Regions from separate parts of the Kitasatospora fiedleri genome, predicted to be linked through region 2. Evidence: predicted binding sites of a transcription regulator. Region 2 holds the regulator's gene; each other region holds the start of a gene.
The links. The regulator HrcA, encoded in region 2, represses chaperone genes, less so after heat shock. The targets are predictions, from matches to a motif close to TTNGCACTCNGNNNNNCNGAGTGCNAA.
Positions count from the first base shown of each region.

Region 1: groES (co-chaperone GroES) is a predicted target of HrcA. The motif match lies at 1,415-1,441, and genes of this name have one in related genera.
Region 3: groL (chaperonin GroEL) is a predicted target of HrcA. The motif match lies at 1,938-1,964, and genes of this name have one in related genera.

Region 1 is NZ_OX419519.1:3,151,012-3,154,260, forward strand. It holds gene groL (chaperonin GroEL) at 1-852, opposite strand, end outside; gene groES (co-chaperone GroES) at 967-1,272, opposite strand; gene QMQ26_RS14435 (hypothetical protein) at 1,531-1,845, shown strand; gene QMQ26_RS14440 (class I SAM-dependent methyltransferase) at 1,868-3,046, shown strand; gene QMQ26_RS14445 (polysaccharide deacetylase family protein) at 3,022-3,249, opposite strand, start outside.
Region 2 is NZ_OX419519.1:2,527,777-2,531,025, reverse strand. It holds gene pspAB (PspA-associated protein PspAB) at 1-67, opposite strand, end outside; gene htpX (zinc metalloprotease HtpX) at 168-1,088, opposite strand; gene hrcA (heat-inducible transcriptional repressor HrcA) at 1,391-2,464, shown strand; gene dnaJ (molecular chaperone DnaJ) at 2,546-3,249, shown strand, end outside.
Region 3 is NZ_OX419519.1:4,357,870-4,361,118, reverse strand. It holds gene QMQ26_RS20240 (Uma2 family endonuclease) at 1-37, opposite strand, end outside; gene groL (chaperonin GroEL) at 159-1,781, opposite strand; gene QMQ26_RS20230 (cold-shock protein) at 2,105-2,311, opposite strand; gene QMQ26_RS20225 (MoaD/ThiS family protein) at 2,894-3,172, opposite strand; gene thrC (threonine synthase) at 3,213-3,249, opposite strand, start outside.

The sequences.
Region 1 (3,249 bases), 620 kb from region 2:
GCGGTCGCCGAAGCCGGGGGCCTTGACCGCGACCGCGTTGAAGGTGCCGCGGATCTTGTTGACCACCAGGGTGGAGAGGGCCTCGCCGTCGACGTCCTCGGCGATGATCAGCAGCGGGCGGGAGCCGCCGGCCTGCAGGACCTTCTCCAGCAGCGGCAGGAGCTCCTGGATGGAGGAGATCTTGCCCTGGTTGATCAGGACGTACGGGTCCTCCAGGACGGCTTCCTGGCGCTCCGCGTCGGTGACGAAGTACGGGGACAGGTAGCCCTTGTCGAACTGCATGCCCTCGGTGAACTCGAGCTCGACGCCGAAGGTGTTGGACTCCTCGACGGTGATCACACCGTCCTTGCCGACCTTGTCGATCGCCTCGGCGATCAGCTCGCCGACCTGGGTGTCCTGGGCGGAGAGGGAGGCGACGGCGGCGATGTCGTCCTTGCCCTCGATCTCGCGGGCCACCGAGAGCAGGTGCTCGGAGACGGCGGCGACGGCCTTGTCGATGCCCTTCTTCAGGGCGGCCGGGCCGGCGCCCGCGGCGACGTTGCGCAGGCCCTCGTTGACCAGGGCCTGGGCGAGCACGGTGGCGGTGGTGGTGCCGTCGCCCGCGACGTCGTTGGTCTTGGTGGCGACCTCCTTGACCAGCTGCGCGCCGAGGTTCTCGTACGGGTCGTCGAGCTCGACCTCGCGGGCGATGGTCACACCGTCGTTGGTGATGGTGGGGGCGCCGAACTTCTTGTCGATGACGACGTTGCGGCCCTTGGGGCCGATGGTCACCTTGACGGTGTCGGCCAGCTTGTTGACGCCGCGCTCCAGCGAGCGGCGGGCGTCCTCGTCGAACTGCAGGGTCTTCGCCATGATCCCGTTTCCTCAGGGGTAGGTCTGCGTACGTGGAGCAACAACCGCGCCCCGGGCCCCTGTCAGTGCGACACGGATCCGGGGCGGGCTGGGACGTCTACTGGTCGGACGTCTTTACTTCTCGATGATCGCGAGGACGTCGCGGGCCGAGAGGACGAGGTACTCCTCGCCCTGGTACTTCACCTCGGTGCCGCCGTACTTCGAGTACAGGACGATGTCACCGACGGCGACGTCGAGCGGCAGACGCTGACCGTCCTCGAAGCGGCCCGGGCCGACGGCCAGGACGACGCCCTCCTGGGGCTTCTCCTTGGCGGTGTCCGGGATCACCAGGCCGGAGGCGGTGGTGGTCTCGGCGTCGAGCGGCTGGACCACGATGCGGTCCTCGAGCGGCTTGATGGCAACCTTGCTGCTGGTGGTCACGTCCGAGCTCCCCTTCGGAGATTACGGGGTTGTCTAACAGGTAGGTGGCGATTGCGCGCGGCCGCCGTCGCGGGGGTCGGACACGCTTCATCGCGTTAGCACTCTCCCTGGGGGGAGTGCCAGGTACGACCTTAGGACGCGGTTAGCACTCAGTCAACCAGAGTGCCAACGGAGTCGGGCCCGAGTTTCCGTTCGACCCGGTCGGTTCCGAGTACGGGTACTCAGGCGGCGCGCGAATTCCCTTGCCACGATGGGGGCATGACGAAGAAGCGCCCGTCCACCGGGCGGGACGTGTGGCACGCGGTGTGGCTGCTGGCGCTGGCGGTGCCGCTGCTGTGCGCGGTGCCCTACGCGGTCATGGTGCTGGTGTTCGCGCTGGGCGGGGCCGGGGAGCGCGGGGGCGGGGCGGGCCTGGCGGTGCTGCTGTGCGGCGCGGTGGCGGCGCTGGGGCTGGGGGTGCCGGCGGTGTCGGTGGTGGTGACCGCCCGGCGGGGCTACCGGATCGCGCCGGTGGTGGTGGGGCTGGCCGGGCCCGCGCTGGCGGCGGCCGTGCTCGCGGTACTGGCGCGCTGACCGGAGCCGTGACAATGGTGCGGTGGAGATCGAGTCGTTCCGGGCGCTGCTGACCGAGCAGGGGCAGGCGCTGCTGGCCGAGTTGCGGGGGTTCACGGCGGCCGGGGAGCTGGCGCTGGCGACCAGGCTGCGGCGGGAGTACCCGGCGGAGCTGGTGCGGGCGGCGTTCGAGCAGGCCCGGCTGCGGCAGCGGGCGGAGGCGAAGTTCGGGGCGGACGCCGCGTCGATGTACTTCACCCAGCACGGGGTGGAGCAGGCGACCAGGCGGTCGGTCGCCGAGTGGCGGGCGGGGCGGTTCGCGGCGCTGGGGGTGCGGCGGCTGGCCGACCTGTGCTGCGGGATCGGCGGGGACGCGATCGCGCTGGCCCGGGCCGGGATCGCGGTGCTGGCGGTGGACCGGGACGAGCTGACCTGCGAGGTGGCGCGGGCGAACGCGGCGGCGCTGGGCGTGGCGGAGCTGGTCGAGGTGCGCCGCGCGGACGTCGCGGACGTCGACGCCGCGGGCTTCGACGCGGTGTTCACCGACCCGGCGCGGCGCACCTCGAAGGGCCGGGTGTTCGACCCGGAGGCGTACTCGCCGCCGCTGTCCTGGGCGGTGGAGGCGGCCCGACGCACCCCGTTCGGGGCGTTGAAGGTGGCGCCGGGCATCCCGCACGAGCTGGTGCCGGCGGGCGCCGAGGCGGAGTGGGTGTCGGACCGCGGCGAGGTGAAGGAGGCGGTGCTGTGGTTCGGCACGGCCGCCGCCGAGCCGTACCGGGCGACGCTGCTGCCGGGCCCGCACTCGCTGTCCGGCGGCGCGCTGCCGGACCCGCCGGTGGGCCCGGTGGGCCGCTACCTGTACGAGCCGGACGGGGCGGTGATCCGGGGCCGGATGGTCGCGGAGGTGGCGGAGCTGACAGGCGGCCGGCTGATCGACCCGATGATCGCGTACGTCACCTCGGACGAGCTGCGCCCGACGCCGTACGCGCAGGCGTACGAGCTGACCGACGTGCTGCCGTTCCAGGTCAAGCGGTTGCGGGCGCTGGTGCGGGAGCGCCGGATCGGCACCGTGGTGGTCAAGAAGCGCGGGGCGTCGGTGGTGCCGGAGGAGCTGCGGCGGCAGCTGAAGCCGGCCGGGCCGAACGCGGTGACGGTGATCGTGGCCCGGACGGCGGCCGGGCCGGTGATGATGCTGGGTCAGCCGGTCGGCCGGGCCAGGTAGTCGTCGAGGCGGGCGACCGCGAAGCCCTGCTCCTGGATCCGGGCGAGCAGTTCGCCGAACATCCCGGTCATGGTCTCGCCCTTGAGCTCGGAGGGGCCGCGGAAGTGGGCCAGGATGATGTCGCCGTTGCGGAGCTTCTTGTCGGCGGCCTGGTACTGCATGTCGTGGATCTGCATGGACTCCCGCCAGAGCACGACGGCGCG
Region 2 (3,249 bases):
CGAACAGCTGGTCGAGGTCGGGCTTCACCGGCTTGGTCCGGCCGAACAGGGCGTCCAGGAATCCCACGCCGCGAGCTCCTTCTTCGGTGACTTGGAGTGACTTCGAGTGACTTCGGTGATTTCCGTGACTGCGGTGGCCGAGGTGGGTGGCTCCGGCGGGGGCGGGCTCAGTGCCCGAGCTCGTCGGAGACCTTCCGCAGCTGGGCGAGGCGCTGCTCCAGCGAGGGGTGGGTGGAGAGCAGCTGGGAGGCGGTCTCCCTGGCGCTCAGCGCCGGGGCGAAGTAGAAGGCGTTGTACGGCTGGGCCTTGCGCAGGTCCTTGGTCGGGATGGCGCCGATCTGCCCGGTCACCTTGGTCAGCGCCGAGGCCAGCGCGGCGGGCCGGCCGGTCAGCTGGGCGGCGGCCCGGTCGGCGGCCAGCTCGCGGTAGCGGGACAGCAGCCTGGTGAGCAGGAAGCTGATCGCGTAGACCACCATCGAGGCCAGCGGGATCAGCACCATGGCGATCGCCGCGTTCTGGTCGTTGCTGTTGCGGTTGCCGCCGCCCATCATGCCGCCGTACAGGGCGATCCTGGTCATCGCGCCGGCCAGCACGCCGAGGAACCCGGCCACCGTCATCACCGCGACGTCCCGGTGCGCGACGTGCGACAGCTCGTGGGCCAGTACGCCCTCCAGTTCCTCCGGCTCCAGCCGGCGCAGCAGGCCGGTGGTCACGCAGATCACCGCGTTCTGCGGGTTGCGGCCGGTGGCGAAGGCGTTGGGCATGTCGTTGTCGGCGACCGCGACCCGCGGCTTGGGCATGTCGGCCAGCGCGCACAGCCGGTCGACCGCGCCGTGCAGCTGCGGGTACTGCTCGGGGGTGACCTGGTGGGCGCCCATCGCCCGTTCGGTGATCTTGTCGGAGAACCAGAACTGCGCGACGAACAGGCCGCCGGAGATCAGCACCACCAGCGGCCAGGCGCCGCGCAGCAGCACGATCAGCAGGCCGGTGAAGCCGACGTAGACCAGCCCGATCAGGAACATGGTGGTGACCATCCGGCCGGTCAGCCCGCGGTCGGGGGTGAACCTGGAGTGCTGTGGCACCGACATCGCTGCTCCTCCTCGTGCCTCGCGCGGTGCCGGACCGCGCTGCCGCGCCGTCCGCCCCGCTCGCCTTCGATGCTGCCACCGGGCGGCCCCGCGGGCACCATCCGAAACGATGGGAATTCGGTGGGAAAGCGACACGTCCCGGGCGCGTCGCCGGTCCTTCGGTCGAGGATCACGGGGGCGGACCGTTCCTGCCGTCAGGCCCGGGCCGTACACTGGCAGGTACGGTCCTGGCACTCTGACCAGTGGAGTGCCAAGCCGGGTCAGACACCGGGTCAACGGACGACGACGGAGGTGCGTGCCCCATGCCGGACGACGGCAAGCCCGACGGCCGACTGATCGACACGCGCCCGACCGCCCGTCCGCTCGACGAGCGGCGCCTCGCGGTGCTCCGGGCGATCGTCCAGGACTACGTGGGCACCGAGGAGCCGGTCGGCTCCAAGGCCCTGGTGGAGCGGCACAACCTCGGCGTCTCCCCGGCCACGGTCCGCAACGACATGTCCGCGCTGGAGGACGACGGGTACATCCACCAGCCGCACACCAGCGCGGGCCGGATCCCCACCGACAAGGGCTACCGGCTCTTCGTCGACCGGCTCGCCGAGGTCAAGCCGATGACCGCCCCCGAGCGCCGGGCGATCCGGCACTTCCTGGAGGGCGCGGTCGACCTGGACGACGTGGTGGCCCGGACGGTGCGGCTGCTCGCCCAGCTCACCCGGCAGGTCGCGGTGGTCCAGTACCCGTCGCTGACCCGCTCCACCGTGCGGCACATCGAACTGGTGTCGCTCACCCCGACCAAGCTGATGCTGGTGCTGATCACCAACACCGGCCGGGTCGAACAGCGCATGGCCGACTGCCCGGCCCCGGTCGGCGAGGCCCTGCTCGGCGACCTGCGGGCCAGGCTCAACGGCATGGCGGGCGGCTGCCGGCTGCCCGAGGTGCCGACCGTCCTGGAGGACCTGCCGGCGAGCTTCGAGCCCGCCGACCGGCCCGCCGTCAGCACCGTGCTGACGGTCCTGTTCGAGGCGCTGGCCGAACAGAACGAGGAACGGATCATGCTGGCGGGCACCGCCAACCTGACGCGTTTCGGCCATGACTTCCCGCTCACCATCCGGCCGGTCCTGGAGGCGCTGGAGGAGCAGGTGGTGCTGTTGCGCCTGCTGGGCGAGACGGCGGACTCGGCGATGACGGTCCGGATCGGCCACGAGATCGCGCACGAGGGGCTCAATTCCACGTCGGTGGTCTCGGTCGGTTACGGTTCGGGCGACCAGAGCGTGGCAAAGCTGGGAGTGATCGGTCCGACCCGGATGGATTACCCGGGCACAATGGGGGCGGTGCGCGCGGTGGCACGGTACGTCGGCCAGATCCTGGCGGAGTCGTAACGGCGCGGCCGCAGCGGAACGGCGCAACAAGCAGCGTGCTGTCGCAGGCACTTCTAGAGGCGGAACAAACCGGAGCATTTGGTGGCCACGGACTACTACGCGGTACTCGGCGTCCGACGCGACGCGGGGCAGGACGAGATCAAGAAGGCGTTCCGGCGCCTCGCCCGTGAACTGCACCCGGACGTCAACCCGGACCCGAAGACGCAGGAGCGGTTCAAGGAGATCAACGCCGCCTACGAGGTGCTCTCCGACCCGCAGAAGCGTCAGGTCTACGACCTCGGCGGCGACCCGCTGTCGCCGAACGGCGGCGGCGCGGGCGGCTTCGGCGCGGGCGCGGCCGGGTTCGGCTTCTCCGACATCATGGACGCCTTCTTCGGCGCCGCGACCGGCCAGCGCGGCCCCCGTTCGCGCACCCGCCGCGGCCAGGACGCCATGATCCGGCTGGAGATCACCCTGGAGGAGGCCGCGTTCGGCACCACCAAGGAACTCCAGGTCGACACCGCCGTCACCTGCACCACCTGCAACGGCGAGGGCGCCGCGCCCGGCACCTCCGCGCAGACCTGCGACATGTGCCGCGGCAAGGGCGAGGTCTCCCAGGTCACCCGGTCCTTCCTGGGCCAGGTCATGACCTCCCGCCCCTGCCCGCAGTGCCAGGGCTTCGGCACCGTCGTCCCCACCCCGTGCCCCGAGTGCGCCGGCGACGGCCGGGTCCGCGCCCGCCGCACCCTCACGGTCAAGATCCCGGCCGGTGTCGACAACGGCACCCGCATCCAGCTGGCCGGGGA
Region 3 (3,249 bases), 1.8 Mb from region 2:
CAAGGTAGTCGGGCCCGAAGCCGCCGAAACCGTCCATGGCCCCAGCGTCCCACGAAGGGGTGACCCCGGCGAGAACGCCGCGAGGGCGGCCTCCCGAAGGAGGCCGCCCTCGCGGCGTGAGACTGACCGATCCGGGCCGGTGGGAACCGGCGGTCGGATCAGAAGTCCATGTCACCGCCCGGCATGCCGCCGCCGGCGGCCGCGGCGGCCTTCTCCGGCTTGTCGGCGATGACGGCCTCGGTGGTGAGGAAGAGCGCCGCGATGGAGGCGGCGTTCTGCAGGGCGGAGCGGGTGACCTTGGCGGGGTCGATGATGCCGGAGGCGATCAGGTCGACGTACTCGTTGGTCGCGGCGTTCAGGCCGTGGCCGGCGGGCAGGTTGCGGACCTTCTCGACCACGACGCCGCCCTCGAGGCCGGCGTTGGTGGCGATCTGCTTGATCGGGGCCTCCAGGGCCACGCGGACGATGTTGGCACCGGTGGCCTCGTCGCCCTCCAGCTCCAGCTTCTCGAACGCGACACCGGCCTGGAGCAGGGCGACGCCACCACCGGCGACGATGCCCTCCTCGACGGCGGCCTTGGCGTTGCGCACCGCGTCCTCGATGCGGTGCTTGCGCTCCTTGAGCTCGACCTCGGTCGCGGCGCCGGCCTTGATGACGGCCACGCCGCCCGCGAGCTTCGCCAGGCGCTCCTGGAGCTTCTCGCGGTCGTAGTCCGAGTCGGAGTTCTCGATCTCGGCGCGGATCTGGTTGACCCGGCCGGCGACCTGGTCGCTGTCGCCGCCGCCGTCGACGATGGTGGTCTCGTCCTTGGTGATGACGACCTTGCGGGCGGTGCCCAGCAGGTCCAGGCCGGCGTTCTCGAGCTTGAGGCCGACCTCCTCGGAGATCACGGTGCCGCCGGTCAGGATGGCGATGTCGCCGAGCATGGCCTTGCGGCGGTCGCCGAAGCCCGGGGCCTTGACGGCGACGGACTTGAAGGTGCCGCGGATCTTGTTCACGACCAGGGTGGAGAGGGCCTCGCCCTCAACGTCCTCGGCGATGATGACGAGCGGCTTGCCGCTCTGCATGACCTTCTCCAGCAGCGGGAGGAGGTCCTTGACCGAGGAGATCTTGGAGTTGGCGATGAGGATGTACGGGTCCTCGAAGCTCGCCTCCATGCGCTCCAGGTCGGTGGCGAAGTAGGCGGAGATGTAGCCCTTGTCGAAGCGCATGCCCTCGGTGAGCTCAAGCTCCAGGCCGAAGGTGTTGCTCTCCTCGACGGTGATGACGCCTTCCTTGCCGACCTTGTCCATGGCCTCGGCGATGAGCTCGCCGATCTGGGTGTCGGCGGCCGAGATGGAGGCGGTGGAGGCGATCTGCTCCTTGGTCTCCACGTCCTTGGCCTGGGCCAGCAGCTGGTCGGAGACGGCGGCGACGGCCTTCTCGATGCCGCGCTTGAGGGCCATCGGGTTGGCGCCGGCGGCGACGTTGCGCAGACCCTCGCGGACGAGCGCCTGGGCGAGCACGGTGGCGGTGGTGGTGCCGTCACCCGCGACGTCGTCGGTCTTCTTGGCGACCTCCTTGACCAGCTCGGCGCCGATCTTCTCGTACGGGTCCTCGAGCTCGATCTCCTTGGCGATGGAGACACCGTCGTTGGTGATCGTGGGGGCGCCCCACTTCTTCTCCAGGACGACGTTGCGACCCTTGGGGCCGAGCGTGACCTTCACGGCGTCGGCAAGCTGGTTCATGCCACGCTCAAGGCCGCGGCGGGCTTCCTCGTCAAAGGCGATGATCTTGGCCATCAGAAGTGGTCCTCCGGGACACGGTCGACTGCTCGGACCAAGGGGTGCCCGCGACGGACGGCCCAGGAGAGCGGGGGTCCCTTCCCCTACCGCTTCCGGGGCCTCACCGGCCCGGTCCGTTTGTCACTCTCACGCTGTGAGTGCTAACGCCAATGATTAGCACTCTGGGGTGGCGAGTGCAAGCCCATTCGGCCCCCGCCGACCGTCCCGCCGGGAAACCCGCGGGCGGTCCGGGCGGCCCCGGAAAGGCCGCAGGCCCGCCCCGGACGCGTCGCGTCGGGGGCGGGCCTGCGGTTTCGGTGCGTGCGGGTCCGCCGGGGCCGTCAGGCGCCGGCGGCGCGGACCATGTCGGCCTGCGGACCCTTCTGACCCTGCGAGATCTCGAACTCGACCCGCTGGCCCTCTTCCAGGGTGCGGTAGCCGTCCATCTGGATCGCGCTGTAGTGGACGAACACGTCCGCTCCACCGTCGACCGCGATGAAGCCGTAGCCCTTCTCGGCGTTGAACCACTTGACGGTGCCCTGAGCCATTCCGAACTCCCCTTGTGCTGTGCTGGGCCCTTCAGAGATCCGCAGGACGCGGACCCGGAGGTCTGGAAGACCGGCCTGGGGACTCCCCCCGTACGGCGCAGCCTCTGTCGCGGCTGAATGTATCCGGATATGCGCCCTCTGCAACAGGCCCAATTTCCGGGGAAACCCGCCACCCGGCGGGGGATGTCCCGGGCGAAAGGCGCATCCGCCGACAATTGCGGCGGGACATAACGGACGCGTCACCGCAAAACGCCGGAACAATTCTGACGGCGGCCTGACAGAAGGCGGGGAAAGCCGCCCGGCGCACGTCTCGGGGCGCGGGACGGAAGGCGGCCCGGCCGGGCGGGGCGCGGTGCGGTAATCGAGGATTGAACCGGGCCGGGGAGGGGAACAGCCCTGCCCGGCACTCTACTCCCCGGGCTCCGGCGGAATTCCGGCGGCCCGCCGGACGGGATAACCGCAGGTGCGCGGCCCATTGACCGCGGTACGCACGGAGCCGCCGCCCGGTTACGCACGGAGCCGCCGCCCGGTCCGGGTAATTGAATTCCGGACCGGGCGGCGGCTGCGGGAATGCGGGCCGGGTCAGCAGCCGCCGGCCACCGCCGGAATGATCGACACCGAGGCGCCGTCCTTGATCTCGGTCTCCAGGCCCTCGGCGAAGCGCACGTCGTCGTCGTTCACGTACACGTTGACGAAGCGGCGCAGCTTGCCGCCGTCGTCCAGCAGCCGGGCGGCGATGCCGGCGTGGTGCGCCTCCAGGTCCGCGATGACGGCGGCCAGGGTGGCGCCCTCGGCGGTCACCTCGGCGGCGCCGCCGGTGTAGGTGCGCAGGATGGTCGGGATGCGGACGGTGGCGCTCATGCGGTGCTCCTCGGGGCGTGGGGTGTCCTGCGGCTGGGGGTCAGGCGGTGGCGAGGCCGGCGGCGCGGAAGGACTCC